4 regions of the Rhodocista pekingensis genome follow, and region 1 is predicted to be linked to each of the others. Evidence: riboswitches for the same ligand, from Rfam matches in the RefSeq annotation. Region 1 holds a riboswitch; each other region holds the start of a gene.

Region 1 (3,758 bases):
CGGCTGGCCGATGGTGATGGACGTGGACGAGAGCTTCTACGTGAAGCCGGAGAGCGGCCGCCTGCTCGGCTCCCCTGCGGACGAAAGCCCGTCCGATCCCTGCGACGCCCAGCCGGACGATTATGACATCGCCGTCGCCGCCGAGCGCATCCAGGAGGCGCTGGACCTGGAGTTCCGGACGCTGAAGGCGAAGTGGGCGGGGCTGCGCACCTTCGCGCCCGACCGCACCCCCGTCGCGGGCTTCGACCCGGGGGAGGACCGCTTCTTCTGGCTGGTCGGACAGGGCGGCTACGGGATGCAGACCGCCCCGGCGCTGGGACGGCTGGCCGCCGGGCTGATCCTGGACGGCACCCTGCCGCAGGACTGCCGGGACGAGGGCGTCACGGCCGCGGACCTCGCCCCCGGACGCTTCGGGGGACGCTGATGGCCGGAACCGGGGAGGGGCCGATGCCACGGGACATGACGGGCAGGCCGCGGATCGTCTGGGACAACCATGCCTGCATGCCGCTACGCAGGGATGCCAGCTTCCTGCCACAGCTCCAGCGCCTGCGCGAGAGCGGCTTCACCATGGTCAGCCTGAATGTCGGGATGGACCAGACCCCGGCGACCGAGATCATGGAGACGGCGGCCTTCTTCCGCGACTGGATCGAGGCACGCCCGGACGAGTACTGCCTGGCCGGCAGCACCGAGGACGTGGTGGACGCCGCCGCCACTGGCCGGCTGGGCGTCGCCTTCGACATCGAAGGGGCGGGCTCGCTCGCCGTCCGCCCGGAATTCGCGGAGATCTACCGCTCCCTGGGCGTGCGCTGGATCAGTCTGGTCTACAACCGGACCACGGGCATCGGCGGCGGCTGCCATGACGACGATCCCGGCCTGACCGCGGCCGGCGCCCGTGCCGTGCAGGCCATCCAGGAGGCCGGCATGGTCGTCTGCCTGAGCCATACCGGCTGGCGCACCGCGCGCGACGTGCTGGAGCGCGCCGACCGGCCGGTGATCTTCTCCCACTCCAACCCGCACGCGCTGAAGGCGCACGGGCGCAACATCGGCGACGATCTGATCCGGGCCTGTGCCGCCACGGGCGGGGTGGTCGGCATCAACGGCGTGGACCTGTTCCTGGGCGGGGAGCCGACGCCGGAGCGGATCGCCGCCCATGTCGCCTATGTCGCCGATCTGGTCGGGCCGCAGCATGTCGGTCTGGCCCTGGACTACGCGTTCGACCAGGAGGAGCTGCGCGCCTGGCTGCACCGGCACCGGGACCGCTGGTCGCCCGAGCTTGGCTACCGGCCGGACATCGCCATCGCACCGCCCGAAAGCCTGGGCGGCATCGTCGAGGCGCTGACCCGGCTGGGCTTCGCAGCGCCCGAGCTGGACATGGTCCTGGGCGGCAACTGGCTGCGCGTGGCCCGGCGCTGCTGGAACGCCTGAGCCCGTCGGGCGCAACCGCTCCACCTGACCCGTGCCGTCCGACCGCACCGCGCGCGGTATCGGCCCCGTGACCTTTTCCGCGACCTGCTGTCCCTGCCCCGACGGGGCGCGTTGCCGCGCTGGATCGCCCGGCGGCATCCGTGTATCGATGGCGCCGTTCCAGGTGCCCGGATGCCTTCGGGAGAATCGGGAAGGCAGTGGAAGTCTGCCACGCGCCCAGCGCTGTGAAGGGGACCTTCCGGACGGATGCCACTGGCCCCGCGGGCCGGGAAGGTGTCCGGAAGGGCTGAGCCTGAGTCAGAAGACCGGCCTGGAACGTCCTGGGAAGCCGCCGTGGACGGGCGGTGACCCATGCTTGCCCATGCAGGGGAAACCATGGAAGCCAACCCGTATCAGGCCGACGCAGACTTCACCGCCGCCGAGCGCGACAGCGTCTACAAGTGCATCTTCAAGCGGCGCGACGTGCGCGGCCAGTTCCTGCCCGATCCGATCCCGGACGAGGTGCTGGGGCGCATCCTGAAGGCCGCCCACCATGCGCCGTCCGTCGGCTTCATGCAGCCCTGGGACTTCATCGTCGTGCGCGACCCGGACGTGAAGCTGAAGGTGCGCGACGCCTTCCAGACCGCGAACGCCGAAGCGGCCGACATGTTCGAGGGCGACCGGCAGGAGACCTACCGCCGGCTGAAGCTGGAGGGCATCGTCGAGGCGCCGGTGGGCATCTGCGTCACCTGCGACCGCGAGCGCACCGGCCCGGTCGTGGTCGGCCGCACGCACCAGCGCGAGATGGACCTCTACAGCGCCGTCTGCGCCGTGCAGAATCTCTGGCTGGCCGCGCGGGCGGAGAATGTCGGCGTGGGCTGGGTCAGCATCCTGCGCCATGCCGACCTGCGTGAGGCGTTGGGCATCCCGGCCTCGATCCAGACCATCGCCTATCTCTGCGTCGGCTATGTCTCGCACTTCTTCCAGAACCCGGAGCTGGAAGCGGCGGGCTGGCTGCCCCGCACGCCGCTGCGCGACGTGGTCTGGTTCGACCGCTGGCACGGCCGCACGGGCGAGGAAGCGCTCCTGAAGCAGCTCGGGTGATCCGGCGCCGGTGCCGCCTTAGCGGGCGGCACCGTCCACCAGCCAGGGGTACCGCCTACAGAAAAAGGAAGCCCAGGGAGATGACGACGCCCGAGAGCAGCAGGATGACGAGGCAGTAGCCCATCACATCCTTGGCCCGCAGCCCCGCGATGGCCAGGGCCGGCAGGGCCCAGAAGGGCTGGATCATGTTGGTCCAGGCATCGCCCCAGGCGACCGCCATGGCCGTGCGCGGCACGTCCGCCTGAAGCTCCAGGGCGGCGGGCAGCATCACCTGGGACTGCACCGCCCACTGGCCGCCGCCCGACGGGATCAGGATGTTCAGCAGCCCCGCGCTCCAGAAGGTGAAGAGCGGCAGGGTCTGGGCCGTCGAGATCGAGACGAACCAGGCCGAGAGATCGCGCGCCAGCCCCGATCCCACCATCATGCCCATGATCCCGGCATAGAAGGGGAACTGGATGATGATGCCGGCAGCGCCCTTCACCGCTTCCTCCAGGCTGCGCAGGAAGCGGTAGGGCGTGCCGTGCAGGAGGATTCCCAGCATCAGGAATCCGAAATTGACGATGTTGAGGTTCAGGCCGCCGCCCTGGCCCCAGACATGGACGGCGAGATAGGCAAGACCGAGTCCCCCGATCGCCAGTGCCAGCAGCCGGCTGTGCTCCAGATGCTCGGCCGGCCGCTCCGCCACGGCCCCGGTCGCGGGCGTCGGGTCGGTCAGCCTGTCCGGGTCCACGAAGACCGGGCGTGCCCCATGCCCCAGCATCAGCCGGTTGGCGAGGGGGATCAGCACGAACAGGGCCAGGACGATGGTCAGGTTGAAGCCGGCGAAGATCGTCTCGCTGGTCGGCACGACGCCGATCATCTTCTCCGTGAAATGGCCAGGTGTGGCGATGACCAGGGGCACCGACCCCGAAAGGCCGCCGTGCCAGACGACGAAGCCGCTGTAGGCGGAAGCGATCAGCAGCGGGTAATCGACCCGCACCCGGCGGGCGAGCTGGCGGGCGAACAGGGCCCCGATCACCAGCCCGAACCCCCAGTTCACCCAGCTTGCGACCAGGGAGACGACCGTGACCAGCACGACCGCCTGACCCGGGCTCCGCGCCAGCGTGGCCAGCGCCCCGAGCAGGCGGGCGAAGACGGGCGTGCTGGCGAGCACGAAGCCGGTGACCAGCACCAGAAGCATCTGCATGCTGAATTCCAGCAACTGCCAGAAGCCCTTGCCCCAGTGCTCCACCATCGCCAGGGGGGACTGG
Region 2 (3,758 bases), on a different contig from region 1:
GACCGGGTCCTTCCACGGGGCCGGGAGACGGGGGGCAAGAGACGGGGCCGACGATAGCGCGCCGCGGCCGCGGGCGCACCCCGCCCTGCACGCAAACGGGACCGGCGCCCCATGGTCATGGACTCGCCCCGGTCTCCTGCCTAGATTCCAGGGCATGTGGGAAGATTCCTTGGACAGCGAGATGGCGGCCGACTGGAACCCTGTGGCGTTGCGCGACGGGGTGGTGCGGCTGCGCGTGCCCGCCGACTGGCGCCGCGTGTCGCGGGACGATGGCGGGCTGGCCTACCAGTCGCCGGGGGCGCATCCCGTCGATCTGCTGATCTCGCTCACCACCTACCGCAACCCCTACGGCGTCCGCGCCGAGGAGGCGATCCAGTATCTGGACCGGGAGAACGTGCTGCCGCACGGCATCGCGCCGTCGGAGGACGAGGACGACGACCGGCGCTGGATCGCCTATGCCGTGGCGCAGCCGCCCGACCGTCAGGTCTTCGTCTGGAAGGTGGCCGATTTCCGCCCGCCCGACCATGTGCGGGTGGTGACGGTACAGCTCCTGGTGCCCGACAGCAGCACGGAGATGGACGGGCTGGCCGAGCTGATCGACCGGCTGGGCGAGGAGGCCGCCCGCATCGAGTTCACCGAGCTGCCGGTCAGCGAGCCGGTGGAGCGGGTGACCATGCGCAATGTCGGCCATGGCGATCTGGTCCGCTTCCGCGTGCCCTGGGACTGGAGCGCGGAGAAGGACGGCGAACTGGCCGTCTTCTCCGGCGACGAGGAGGGCTCCGGCACCCTGCGGGTGGCGGTCCACGCCTTCAGCTATGCCGACGGCGGGGCCGAGGATGACGGCGACGCCCGCCGCGTGCTGCGCCAGACGGCCGAACAGTTCGCCGACGGCCCCGACGGCCGCGTCGGCGAGGGCAGCGTGGAATGGCTGGACGAGGGCGAGGTGCTGGCCCGCTTCGCCACCGCCGGGGAGGAGGACGGGGAGCCCCTGCGCTTCCATCTCTGGCTGCGCGGGTCCGCCTGCGACGGACAGACGACGCTGGCCCTGTTCTCCTTCGCCGTGACCGAAGCGGCCCATGGCGGGGAGACGGCGCAGGCCACGCTCGCCATGCTGGAGCGGGAGATCCGCACCGCCATCGTCGGCAGCGGCGCCGCCGAGGAGTGAAGGGCGCCCCCCGCACCGGACCCCAGGGCAGAATGTTCCCCGATCGGAATGTTCCCGTACTGGAATGAACCGCAGACCGGAAGGTCCCGGCAGAACCGCCGCCGTGGACAGACATAACGACATAAAGAACTCTTTATGTGTCGTTGACCGTGGCCGGGGGAGCCTTTAGGCTCGGTCCGCCATGGTCTCCAGGCGGCTCTGTGGCTGCCCTGGGGCTAAGAGGGAAGCCGGTGCAAGTCCGGCGCTGCCCCCGCAACTATCAGCGGCGAGCCGACCGCCCCCATGTGTCACTGGGACCAACCGGTCCTGGGAAGACCGGCGGAAGGCGATGACCCGCGAGCCAGGAGACCTGCCATGGCAGATAACGTCCACGGGCGGGGTGTCCCGGTGTGTCGCCTTGGCAGGCCGCGCCGGACCGTCCTCTGGTGCTGCGGGCCTGTCCTTCGCGTCCGCTATGGCCTTTGCCCCCATCCACCATGGGGTCCATGCCAATGTCGCAACCAATCCTTCCCGGCGCAGCCGTGCCCATCGCCACGATGGGTGTGCCGCGCATCGGGCCGCGCCGCGAACTGAAGTCGGCGCTGGAATCCTACTGGGCCGGCCGGACCGGTGCCGCCGACCTGCTCGCCACGGCTCGGCTCCTTCGGGCCGAGAACTGGCGCCGGCAGCAGGCGCTGGGGATCACGCACATCCCCAGCAACGACTTCTCCCTCTACGATCAGGTCCTCGACACCTCCGTCATGGTCGGTGCGGTTCCCGCCCTCTATGGCTGGACCGGCGGACCGGTGCCTCTGGAGACCTATTTCGCCATGGCGCGCGGGTCGCAGGGGCGCAGCGGCGGCGGTTGCGCCCCTGCCGCCGGGGAGGGCCTGCCGGCGCAGGAGATGACGAAGTGGTTCGACACCAATTACCACTTCATGGTGCCCGAGTTCGAACCGGGTCAGCGCTTCCAGCTCGCCTCCACCAAACCGGTGGATGAGTTCCTGGAGGCGAAGGAGCTGGGCATCCAGACCCGTCCTGTCCTGATCGGTCCGGTGACCTACCTGCTGCTGGGCAAGTCCAAGGATGCGGACCTGAAGCCGCTGTCGCTGCTGGACGGTCTGCTGCCGGTCTATGCCGAGGTGCTGCGCCGTCTGGAGGCGGCGGGGGCCGGGTGGGTGCAGATCGACGAACCCTGCCTCGCGCTCGACCTCGACGACGGCGCGCGCCACGCCCTGCACCGCGCCTATGCCGCGCTGTCGGCGGCGGCGCCCGGCCTGGAGCTGCTGGTCGCCAGCTATTTCGGGCCGCTGGGCGACAATCTGGAGACCGCCCTGGCGCTGCCCGTCGCCGGCCTGCACCTCGACCTCGTGCGCGGCGCGGCCGATCTGGAGCGTGCGCTGGAACGGCTGCCGGACCGACTGGCCCTGTCGCTGGGCGTCATCGACGGCCGCAATGTCTGGCGGGCCGACCTGCCGGCCATTCTGGACCGGATCGGGCCGGTGGCGGAACGGCTGAGGCCGGAGCGCCTGCTGCTGGCACCGAGTTGCTCGCTCCTGCATGTCCCGGTGGACAGCGAGGGGGAGACGGGCCTCGACGACGAACTGCGCGGATGGCTGGCCTTCGCCGTGCAGAAGATGGCGGAGCTGGCCACGCTCGGCCGGGCCCTGACGGAGGGACGGGAGGCCGTGGCCGACGCGCTGGACGCGGCGGCACGGACCGTCGCTTCGCGCCGCACCTCGCCGCGCATCCACGACGCGGCCGTGGCCGCCCGGCTGGCGGCGGTGACGCCGGAGATGGCCCGGCGGCTGCCCTATGCCGAGCGCCGGCCGCTCCAGGCCGCCCGGCTGGGGCTGCCGCTTTTCCCCACTACCACCATCGGGTCCTTCCCGCAGACCGATGCCGTGCGCAAGGCCCGCGCCGCCCATATCAAGGGCACCCTGTCCGATCAGGACTACCTGGCCTTCCTGCGGCGTGAGACGGAGGCCGCGATCCGCTGGCAGGAGGCGGTGGACATCGACGTGCTGGTCCATGGCGAGTTCGAACGCAACGACATGGTCCAGTATTTCGGCGAACAGCTCGCCGGCTACGCCTTCACCCGCAATGGCTGGGTTCAGTCCTACGGCTCGCGTTGCGTGCGGCCGCCGGTCATCTTCGGCGACGTGTCGCGCCCGGCGCCGATGACGGTGGACTGGGCCGGCTATGCCCAGTCGCTGACGGACCGGCCGGTGAAGGGGATGCTGACGGGGCCGGTGACCATGCTGCAATGGTCCTTCGTGCGCGACGACCTGCCCCGTGCCACCGTCTGCCGCCAGATCGCCCTGGCCCTGCGCGACGAGGTGGTGGATCTGGAACGGGCCGGCATCCGGGCCGTGCAGATCGACGAGCCGGCCATCCGCGAGGGCCTGCCCCTACGCCGCGCCGACTGGGCCGCCTATCTCGCCTGGGCGGTGGAGTGCTTCCGGCTGTCGGCCTCGGGCGTGCGGCCGGAGACACAGATCCACACCCACATGTGCTATTCGGAGTTCAACGATATCATTGAGGCCATCGGCGCGATGGATGCCGACGTGATCTCCATCGAGACCTCGCGCTCGAAGATGGAGCTGCTCGACGC
Region 3 (3,758 bases), on a different contig from region 1:
GCGGAGACCGCCCCTTCGGCCTTCGGGGCCGAGCCGTCGCCCGCGTCCAGCATCAGCCAGGGCCGCTCCAGGCCCGGCCCGGTCGAGCGGCCCATGTGCATCTCATAGCCGGTGACGCGGCGGCCGCTGTTCCGGTCCAGCCTGTCGATCTCGACCAGCCGCTTGTCGCCGCCGATCTCCGTCTCGATGTCCAGCAGGCCCAGGCCCGGCGTCTCCCCGGCCGGCCCCTCGATCCCGGCGGGGTCGCGCACCACCCGGCCGAGCATCTGGAATCCGGCGCAGAGGCCGACGACCCGGCCGCCATGGCGGACATGGGCCAGGATGTCCACGTCCCAGCCCTGTTGGCGCAGCACGTCAAGGTCGGCGCGGGTGGTCTTGGAGCCGGGCAGCACCACCACGTCCGTGTCGGCCGGGATCGGATGGCCCGGCTGCACCCAGCGCAGGTCCACGCCCGGCTCGGCCGCCAGCGGGTCCAGGTCGTCGAAGTTGGCGACGCGGGACAGCCGCGGCACCGCCACCTTCAGGCCGCTGCCGGTGCCGGTGGCCGGCCGCTCCAGTGCCAGCGAATCCTCCGCCGGCAGGCGGTCGGCCTCCTCGAACCAGCGGACCACGCCCAGGAAGGGCCAGCCGGTCATGGCCGTGATCGTGCCGCAGGCCGGCTCGAACAGGGAGAAGTCGCCGCGGAACTTGTTGACGATGTAGCCGACGACGCGGACCCGGTCGGCCTCGTCCAGCAGGGCGTGGGTGCCGACCAGGGCGGCCATGGTGCCGCCACGGTCCAGGTCGCCCAGTACGACGACCGGCAGGCCCAGCCGCTCCGCCAGATGCATGTTCGTGATGTCCGAGGCGCGCAGATAGATCTCCGCCCCGCTGCCGGCGCCTTCCACGATCACCAGGTCCGCCTCGGCGGCCAGCCGCTCGAAGCTGTCCATGATCGGCGGCATCAGGCCCTTGCGCATCCGGTGATAGGTGCGCGCCGGACAGTTGCCCAGCACCCGGCCGCGCAGCACCACCTGGGAGCCGATGTTCGTCTGCGGCTTCAGCAGAACCGGGTTCATGTGGATGGACGGCGCCACCTTGCAGGCGCGGGCCTGGAGCGCCTGGGCGCGGCCGATCTCGCCGCGCGCCGGGGTGCCGTCGGCCTCCGGCGGGGCGTCCGCGTCGGGCACCACGGCGGCGTTGTTGCTCATGTTCTGCGCCTTGAAGGGGCGCACCACCAGACCGCGGCGGGTGAAGGCGCGGCAGAGCCCGGCCACCAGCATGCTCTTGCCGACGTCGGAGCTGGTGCCCTGGATCATCAGCGCGCGGGCGCGGCGCGGAGCGTCCGTGCTGCGCGGCGTGTAGACGATCGGGGCGAGGCCGTCGCCGGGCGTCGTCGCGGAATCGGACATGGACTGGAAGCCCCTTCAGACAGGAAGGGCATGGGCATGGGGAAGACCGCGGGACCCCGGCATCCCCTCTGAGGGCGGCCGGAGCGCGGGCATTCCACCGGGACACCCCGCCCGTGGACCATGGTGCGTCGCGGCAGGTCTCCTGGCTCGCGGGTCGTCGCCTCGGCCCGGCCTTCCCGGAACCCTTGCGGGTCCAGTGGCGCGAACGGGAAAGGCTCACCGCTGACAGTTGCGGGGGCAGCTCCGGCCTTGCCGCGTACGGCGCACCGGATTCCCTCTTAGCTTCCGCACCCCGGAGAGCCGGAAGAACCGTGACGGCTGAGCTTTAGGAGACGGCCATCCCCCTGTCAACGGCCGCCTGCGCCGCCGCGGGCGGACCGCATGGCGATCCGTCATGCCCCTCCTGCGCCGCCGGAGCTTGACTTGAGCAGAACCTGCAATTACGGTATTTAGCGTTACGGTCCCCTGGATGACACAATATGTAGTTATCCGATCTCGTTATCCGGGGGCTAAGAGGGAAGCCGGTGTGATTCCGGCGCTGCCCCCGCAACTGTCAGCGGTGAGCTGCCGACCTTTCATGTCACTGGTGCCGACCGGCACCGGGAAGACCGGACGGTGGCGCGGACCCGCGAGCCAGGAGACCTGCCGTAGCCCAGTCTACCAATCTTCGGACGGGGTGATCCGAAGGGAACCCGCCGGCGCCGCGCCGGGCGGTTCCCGACCCCTGTCCGCGTGCCGGAAGGGGAAAGACCCGCATGCCCGTTCATGCCCTTGCCACGCTGCCGCAGTCCGTGATCAAGCGTAGCGGTGAAGTGTCCGCCTTCAACGGCGACAAGATCCGCTCCGCCATCGAGCGCGCCGGCAAGGCGACCGGCGAGTTCGACGGGGCGGAGGCGCATCTCCTGGCGATCCAGGCGATCAAGGTGATCGGCCATCGCTTCCATACCGAGGCGCCGCATATCGAACAGATCCAGGACGTGGTCGAGCAGGTCCTGATCTCCGCCAACCATTTCGCCACGGCCCGCGCCTACATCGTCTACCGCGAGCAGCGCGCCCGCCTGCGGCGCGACCGCAAGACGGTGGTGGATGTCGAAACCTCGATCAACGAGTACCTGAACCGGGCCGACTGGCGCGTCAACGCCAACGCCAACCAGGGCTATTCGCTGGGCGGCCTGATCCTGAACATCTCCGGCAAGGTGGTGGCGAACTACTGGCTGTCGCACGTCTATCCGGCGGAGGTGGGCCGCGCCCACCGCGAGGGCGACATCCACATCCACGATCTGGACATGCTGGCCGGCTACTGCGCCGGCTGGTCCCTGCGCACCCTGCTGACGGAAGGGCTGAACGGGGTGCCGGGCAAGGTCGAGGCGGCGCCGCCCAAGCACCTGTCCAGCGCCGTCGGGCAGATCGTCAATTTCCTGGGCACCTTGCAGAACGAATGGGCCGGTGCGCAGGCGTTCAGCTCCTTCGACACCTATCTCGCCCCCTTCATCCGCAAGGACAACCTGCCCTACGAGCAGGTGCTCCAGTGCATCCAGGAGCTTGTCTACAATCTTAACGTGCCCTCCCGCTGGGGCACGCAGACGCCCTTCACGAACCTGACCTTCGACTGGACCTGCCCGGAGGACCTGCGCGATCAGGTGCCGGTGATCGGCGGCGAGGACATGGACTTCACCTACGGCGAGCTTCAGGCCGAGATGGACCTGATCAACCGCGCCTACATGGAGGTGATGACCCGTGGCGACAGCAAGGGGCGGGTCTTCACCTTCCCGATCCCCACCTACAACATCACGCCCGACTTCCCCTGGGAGAGCGAGAACGCCGAGCGGCTGTTCGAGATGACGGCCAAGTACGGGCTTCCCTACTTCCAGAACTTCGTCAATTCCGAGCTGAAGCCGAACATGGTCCGCTCCATGTGCTGCCGGCTCCAGCTCGACCTCAGCGAGCTGCTGAAGCGCGGCAACGGCCTGTTCGGCAGCGCCGAGCAGACCGGTTCGCTGGGGGTGGTGACGGTCAACTGCGCGCGCCTGGGCCATCTGCACAAGGGCGACGAGGCGGCCCTGTTCCGCGCCCTGGACGAGATGCTGGACATCAGCCGCACCAGCCTGGAGATCAAGCGCAAGGTGATCCAGCACCACATGGACAACGGGCTGTTCCCGTACACCAAGCGCTACCTGGGCACGCTGCGGAACCACTTCTCGACGCTGGGCGTGAACGGCATCAACGAGATGATCCGCAACTTCACGGACGATGCCGAGGACATCACGACCGAGCGGGGCTATGCCTTCGCCGTCCGCTTCCTGGACCATGTGCGTGCGCGCATCGTGCAGTTCCAGGAAGAGACGGGCCACATGTACAACCTGGAAG
Region 4 (3,758 bases), on a different contig from region 1:
CTGCGATTTCCTGGGCGGCGGCACCCGGCTTTCCTGCACCATCCAGGGCGACCATGCGGAGATCGCCGGGCTGCCCCTGGCCCTGCCGCCCGGCGCCTGGACCCGCGGCCCCGGGATCGCCTTCGTCCGGCCGCACGATGTGGAGGTGCTGCCCGCCGCCGGTCCGGGCAGCCTGTCCGCCCGGGTCCGGGCGGTGCAGCCGGTCGGTCCGGAACTGCGGCTCGACCTCGATCTGGACGGACAGGTCATGGAGGCGCTGCTGGACCGCCGCACGGCCGATGTCGGGGCGCTGACCCCCGGGGCCGCGGTGGGCGTCAGGCTGCGCCACGTCAACATCTTCCCGGCCTGAGGACTGGCCCCGTTTCCGTCAGGCCCTGCGCCTGCCCCTGGCGCACGACCGTCGAGCCGAGAGGTGCGAATCAAACGGCAGACACCGCGTTAGCGGCATGTTAACGTAGTTACGCCTCACTAGGGGAGTAACGCGCTCGGAGGCTGTGCGGTGCGTGTCATCATCATAGGATCACAGGCAGAGGATCTGGCGGCCGCCCGGGCGCAGTGCCAGAGCGGTCGGCTTGCCGTCGTCGGGACCGGCGGCTGGCAGGACGCGGTCCGTCTGTTCGACGCCACCCAGCCGTCGGCGGTGGTGCTCGCCTCCGCCCCCGAATCCCCCGAAGCCGCCGGGGCGATCTGGTCCTTGCGCGCCCGCGATCCCTTCGTCGCCATCGTGCCGCCGCATGCGGCCTCCGCCATGCCCGCTCACGCCGCCTCTGTCGCGCCCGCGGCGGGCGGTCCGTTCCCGATGGGCGGTCTTCCGGGCTGATCCGCCGCCGGCCGGTCCCCGGTCCTGGGGCGTGGGTGCTGGGCATATCGGGCTATGCGTGTCGCCGCTGCCACAGGTTTCGGAACACCGCGGTTCATCTCTTGTCCTGCTCTCCCGACTAGGCTAACCCTCAGCCCGCCGAAGGTGCCCCGGAAGGGGTGAAAAGGGAACGCGGTGCGGGTCGCAAGGCCCCAGGCCGCGGCTGCCCCCGCAACTGTGAGCGGCGAGCGCTCGTCCATCCATGGCCACTGGGAAACTGGGAAGGCCGGACGAGCGTGGTGACCCGCAAGCCAGGAGACCTGCCTTCGGAAATGCGTCGCACGGCCGTTGGGCGGGGTGTCCTGGCGGGGCGGATTTCCGTTTCGTGCCGGCGCTTCGGAAGGAGCGTGCCCGTGTGGCCGCCATGCATGCCATGGCGGCGCCGGACCGGCCTGTCATCCCCCCGACGCGGCAGTCCCGCCGCGCCGGCCGTCGGGCCCTGCTTCCGATTTCGCACCCTTGTGGAACGGAGCCAGAGAAGTGCCCAAGTCCCCCCTGTCGTCCCGCCTGTCGGCCCCCCTGTCGGCCCCCCTGTCGGCCCGTCGCCACCGGCGCGCGCTGCTCGCCGGCCTGACCGCCGCCTCCTGCCTCGGTCTGGCGGTGCAGGCCCAGGCCCAGACCGGAAGCGCGGGGCGCGACCCCCTGGTCGATGAGATCGTCGTCACCGCGACCCGCACGCCCACCCGGATCGACCGCGTCGGCAGCAGCATCAGCGTCGTCACCGCGGCCGACATCGCGCGCAGCCAGCAGTCGCAGGTCCTGGACGTGCTGAAGCGCGTCCCCGGCATCAGCATCTCACGCAACGGCGGCGTCGGCGCCACCTCCAACGTCCGGATCCGTGGCTCCGAAACCAGCATGGTCAAGGTGCTGGTCGACGGGGTGGAGATGAACGACAGCTCCAGCGCCAGCCGCGACTTCGACTTCAACGCCCTGCTGAGCGACGACATCGAGCGGATCGAGGTGCTGCGCGGGCCGCAGAGCGCGCTCTACGGCAACGATGCCATGGCCGGCGTCATCAACATCATCACCCGGCGCGGCGACGGGCCGTTGACCGTGCGCGGACTGGTCGAGGCCGGGGCCTACGACACCTTCCGGCAGAACCTGTCCCTGTCCGGCCGCTCGGGCGATATCGACTACTCGCTCTCGGGCAGCAACTACAAGACGGACGGCTTCTCCCGTGTCGGTGCGGGCGACGAGAAGGACGGTTCGGAGATGCGTTCCGTGCGCGGCCGGCTCGGCTGGCGCGCCAGTGAGGCGCTGCGCTTCGACCTTTCCGCCGGCTGGGACTGGCTGGACACCGACTTCGATCCCAGCACCAGCAGCGACGGTCCCGCCTTCCAGGAGAAGGAGACCCTGTTCGGCCATGCCGGTGCGTTCTTCACGGCCCTGGACGGCCGGCTGGAGACCACCCTGTCGGTCGGTGCCAGCCGGACGGACCGCGACTTCGACGAGCCCAAGGGCTGGTATCGCTATTCGACCTTCGACAGCGACCAGCTCAGTGTTGACCTGATGTCCAGCCTGAAGCTGCGCCGGGCGGATGTCGCCACCGTCGGCCTCGCCTGGGACCGCGAGAAGGCGGAGACGACCACCACCAGCAGCCGGGGCGTCACCACGCCGGGCGTCGATGCGGATGTCGAGACCTGGGGCGTCTTCGGCCAGTATCTCGCCGCCCTGACCGAGGAGCTGTCGGTCACCCTGGGCGCCCGCCACGACCATAACGACCAGTTCGGCGGCGACACCACCTGGCGCGCCACCGCGGCCTACGCGCTGTCCCCCGTGGGTACCACGCTGCGCGCCAGCTACGGCACGGCCCGTCGCGCCCCCAGCCTGTATCAGCTCTTCGATCCGACCTACGGCAACCGGCGCCTGGAGACGGAGAAGAGCTGGGGCGCCGATGCCGGGGTCGAGCAGACCCTCTTCGACGGCAAGGTGACCGCGGGCGTGTCCGTGTTCCGCAACAGCTACCGCAACCTGATCGCCTTCACCTCCAGCTACGTGAACATCGGCCGCGCCCGGACCCAGGGTGTGGAGACGACGCTGGCGGTGCAGCCGGTCTCCTGGCTCTCGCTGGATGCGAACTACACCCTGCTGGACACGGAGAACCGGGACAACGGCCGCGATCTGCCGCGGCGGCCGCGCCATTCGTTCAACCTGGGCGCGGACGTGACGGTGACGGACGCGGTCACGCTGGGCGCCGACCTGCGCCATGTCACCTCGCAGCTCGACCGCGCGTCGGCCACCTCGCCGCGGGTGGACGGCTATACGGTCGTGAATCTGCTGGGCCGCTGGGAGCTGACGGACAGCCTGAGCCTGTTCGGCCGGGTCGAGAACCTGTTCGACGAGGACTACCAGGAGGTCCTGAACTACAACACGCCCGGCCGCTCCGCCTATATCGGCATCCAGGCGGCGTTCTGAGCATGGGCCGGCGCATCGCCGCCGCCCTCCGCCTGCCGCTCGCTGTCGTCCTGTCCGTCGTCGCGGGTCTGTCCGTCCTGGGGCTGCCCGGTCCGGCGGCCGGGGCGACGGGCGGGGCGACAGAAGGGGCGACTGCGGCGCCCCGCCGTGTGGTCTCGCTCTCGCTCTGCGCCGACCAGTTCGTGCTGGCGCTCGCCGCGCGGGAGCAGATCGCCGGTCTGAGCCGCCTTGCCGCGGACCCGAACCTGACGCCCTCCGCGGCGCAGGCTTCGGGTCTGCACCGGCATGGCGGCACGGCGGAGGAGATCCTGATGCTGAAGCCCGACCTGGTGGTCGATGGCGGCTTCACCCGCGGCCGCACGGTCGCCATGCTGGAGCATCTCGGCATCCCGGTGCTGCGGCTGCGCGGTGCCGTGACCCTGGCCGGCATCCTGCCTCAGATCGACGCCGTGGCGGCGGCGGTCGGGCAGCCGGAGCGGGGCCG

Evidence for each region. A riboswitch is a leader RNA that binds a small molecule or an ion and turns the genes downstream of it on or off. The one in region 1 is predicted to bind cobalamin.
Region 2: it holds a riboswitch for cobalamin, as region 1 does, so the genes downstream of both, metE (5-methyltetrahydropteroyltriglutamate--homocysteine S-methyltransferase) here and bluB (5,6-dimethylbenzimidazole synthase) in region 1, are expected to answer to the same signal.
Region 3: it holds a riboswitch for cobalamin, as region 1 does, so the genes downstream of both, ACFQPS_RS19715 (ribonucleoside triphosphate reductase) here and bluB (5,6-dimethylbenzimidazole synthase) in region 1, are expected to answer to the same signal.
Region 4: it holds a riboswitch for cobalamin, as region 1 does, so the genes downstream of both, ACFQPS_RS18115 (TonB-dependent receptor plug domain-containing protein) here and bluB (5,6-dimethylbenzimidazole synthase) in region 1, are expected to answer to the same signal.

Annotation. Positions count from the first base shown of each region.
Region 1 is NZ_JBHTCM010000025.1:143,974-147,731, reverse strand. Features, by position in the region: gene ACFQPS_RS17920 (NAD(P)/FAD-dependent oxidoreductase) at 1-424, shown strand, start outside; gene ACFQPS_RS17915 (dipeptidase) at 448-1,425, shown strand; cobalamin riboswitch at 1,570-1,753, shown strand; gene bluB (5,6-dimethylbenzimidazole synthase) at 1,801-2,508, shown strand; gene ACFQPS_RS17905 (short-chain fatty acid transporter) at 2,564-3,758, opposite strand, start outside.
Region 2 is NZ_JBHTCM010000006.1:8,072-11,829, reverse strand. Features, by position in the region: gene ACFQPS_RS04945 (hypothetical protein) at 170-1,165, shown strand; cobalamin riboswitch at 1,331-1,536, shown strand; gene metE (5-methyltetrahydropteroyltriglutamate--homocysteine S-methyltransferase) at 1,687-3,758, shown strand, end outside.
Region 3 is NZ_JBHTCM010000028.1:281,337-285,094, reverse strand. Features, by position in the region: gene ACFQPS_RS19720 (cobyric acid synthase) at 1-1,391, opposite strand, end outside; cobalamin riboswitch at 1,507-1,720, opposite strand; cobalamin riboswitch at 1,836-2,055, shown strand; gene ACFQPS_RS19715 (ribonucleoside triphosphate reductase) at 2,147-3,758, shown strand, end outside.
Region 4 is NZ_JBHTCM010000026.1:48,192-51,949, reverse strand. Features, by position in the region: gene ACFQPS_RS18125 (sulfate/molybdate ABC transporter ATP-binding protein) at 1-349, shown strand, start outside; gene ACFQPS_RS18120 (hypothetical protein) at 500-820, shown strand; cobalamin riboswitch at 946-1,141, shown strand; gene ACFQPS_RS18115 (TonB-dependent receptor plug domain-containing protein) at 1,340-3,274, shown strand; gene ACFQPS_RS18110 (ABC transporter substrate-binding protein) at 3,277-3,758, shown strand, end outside.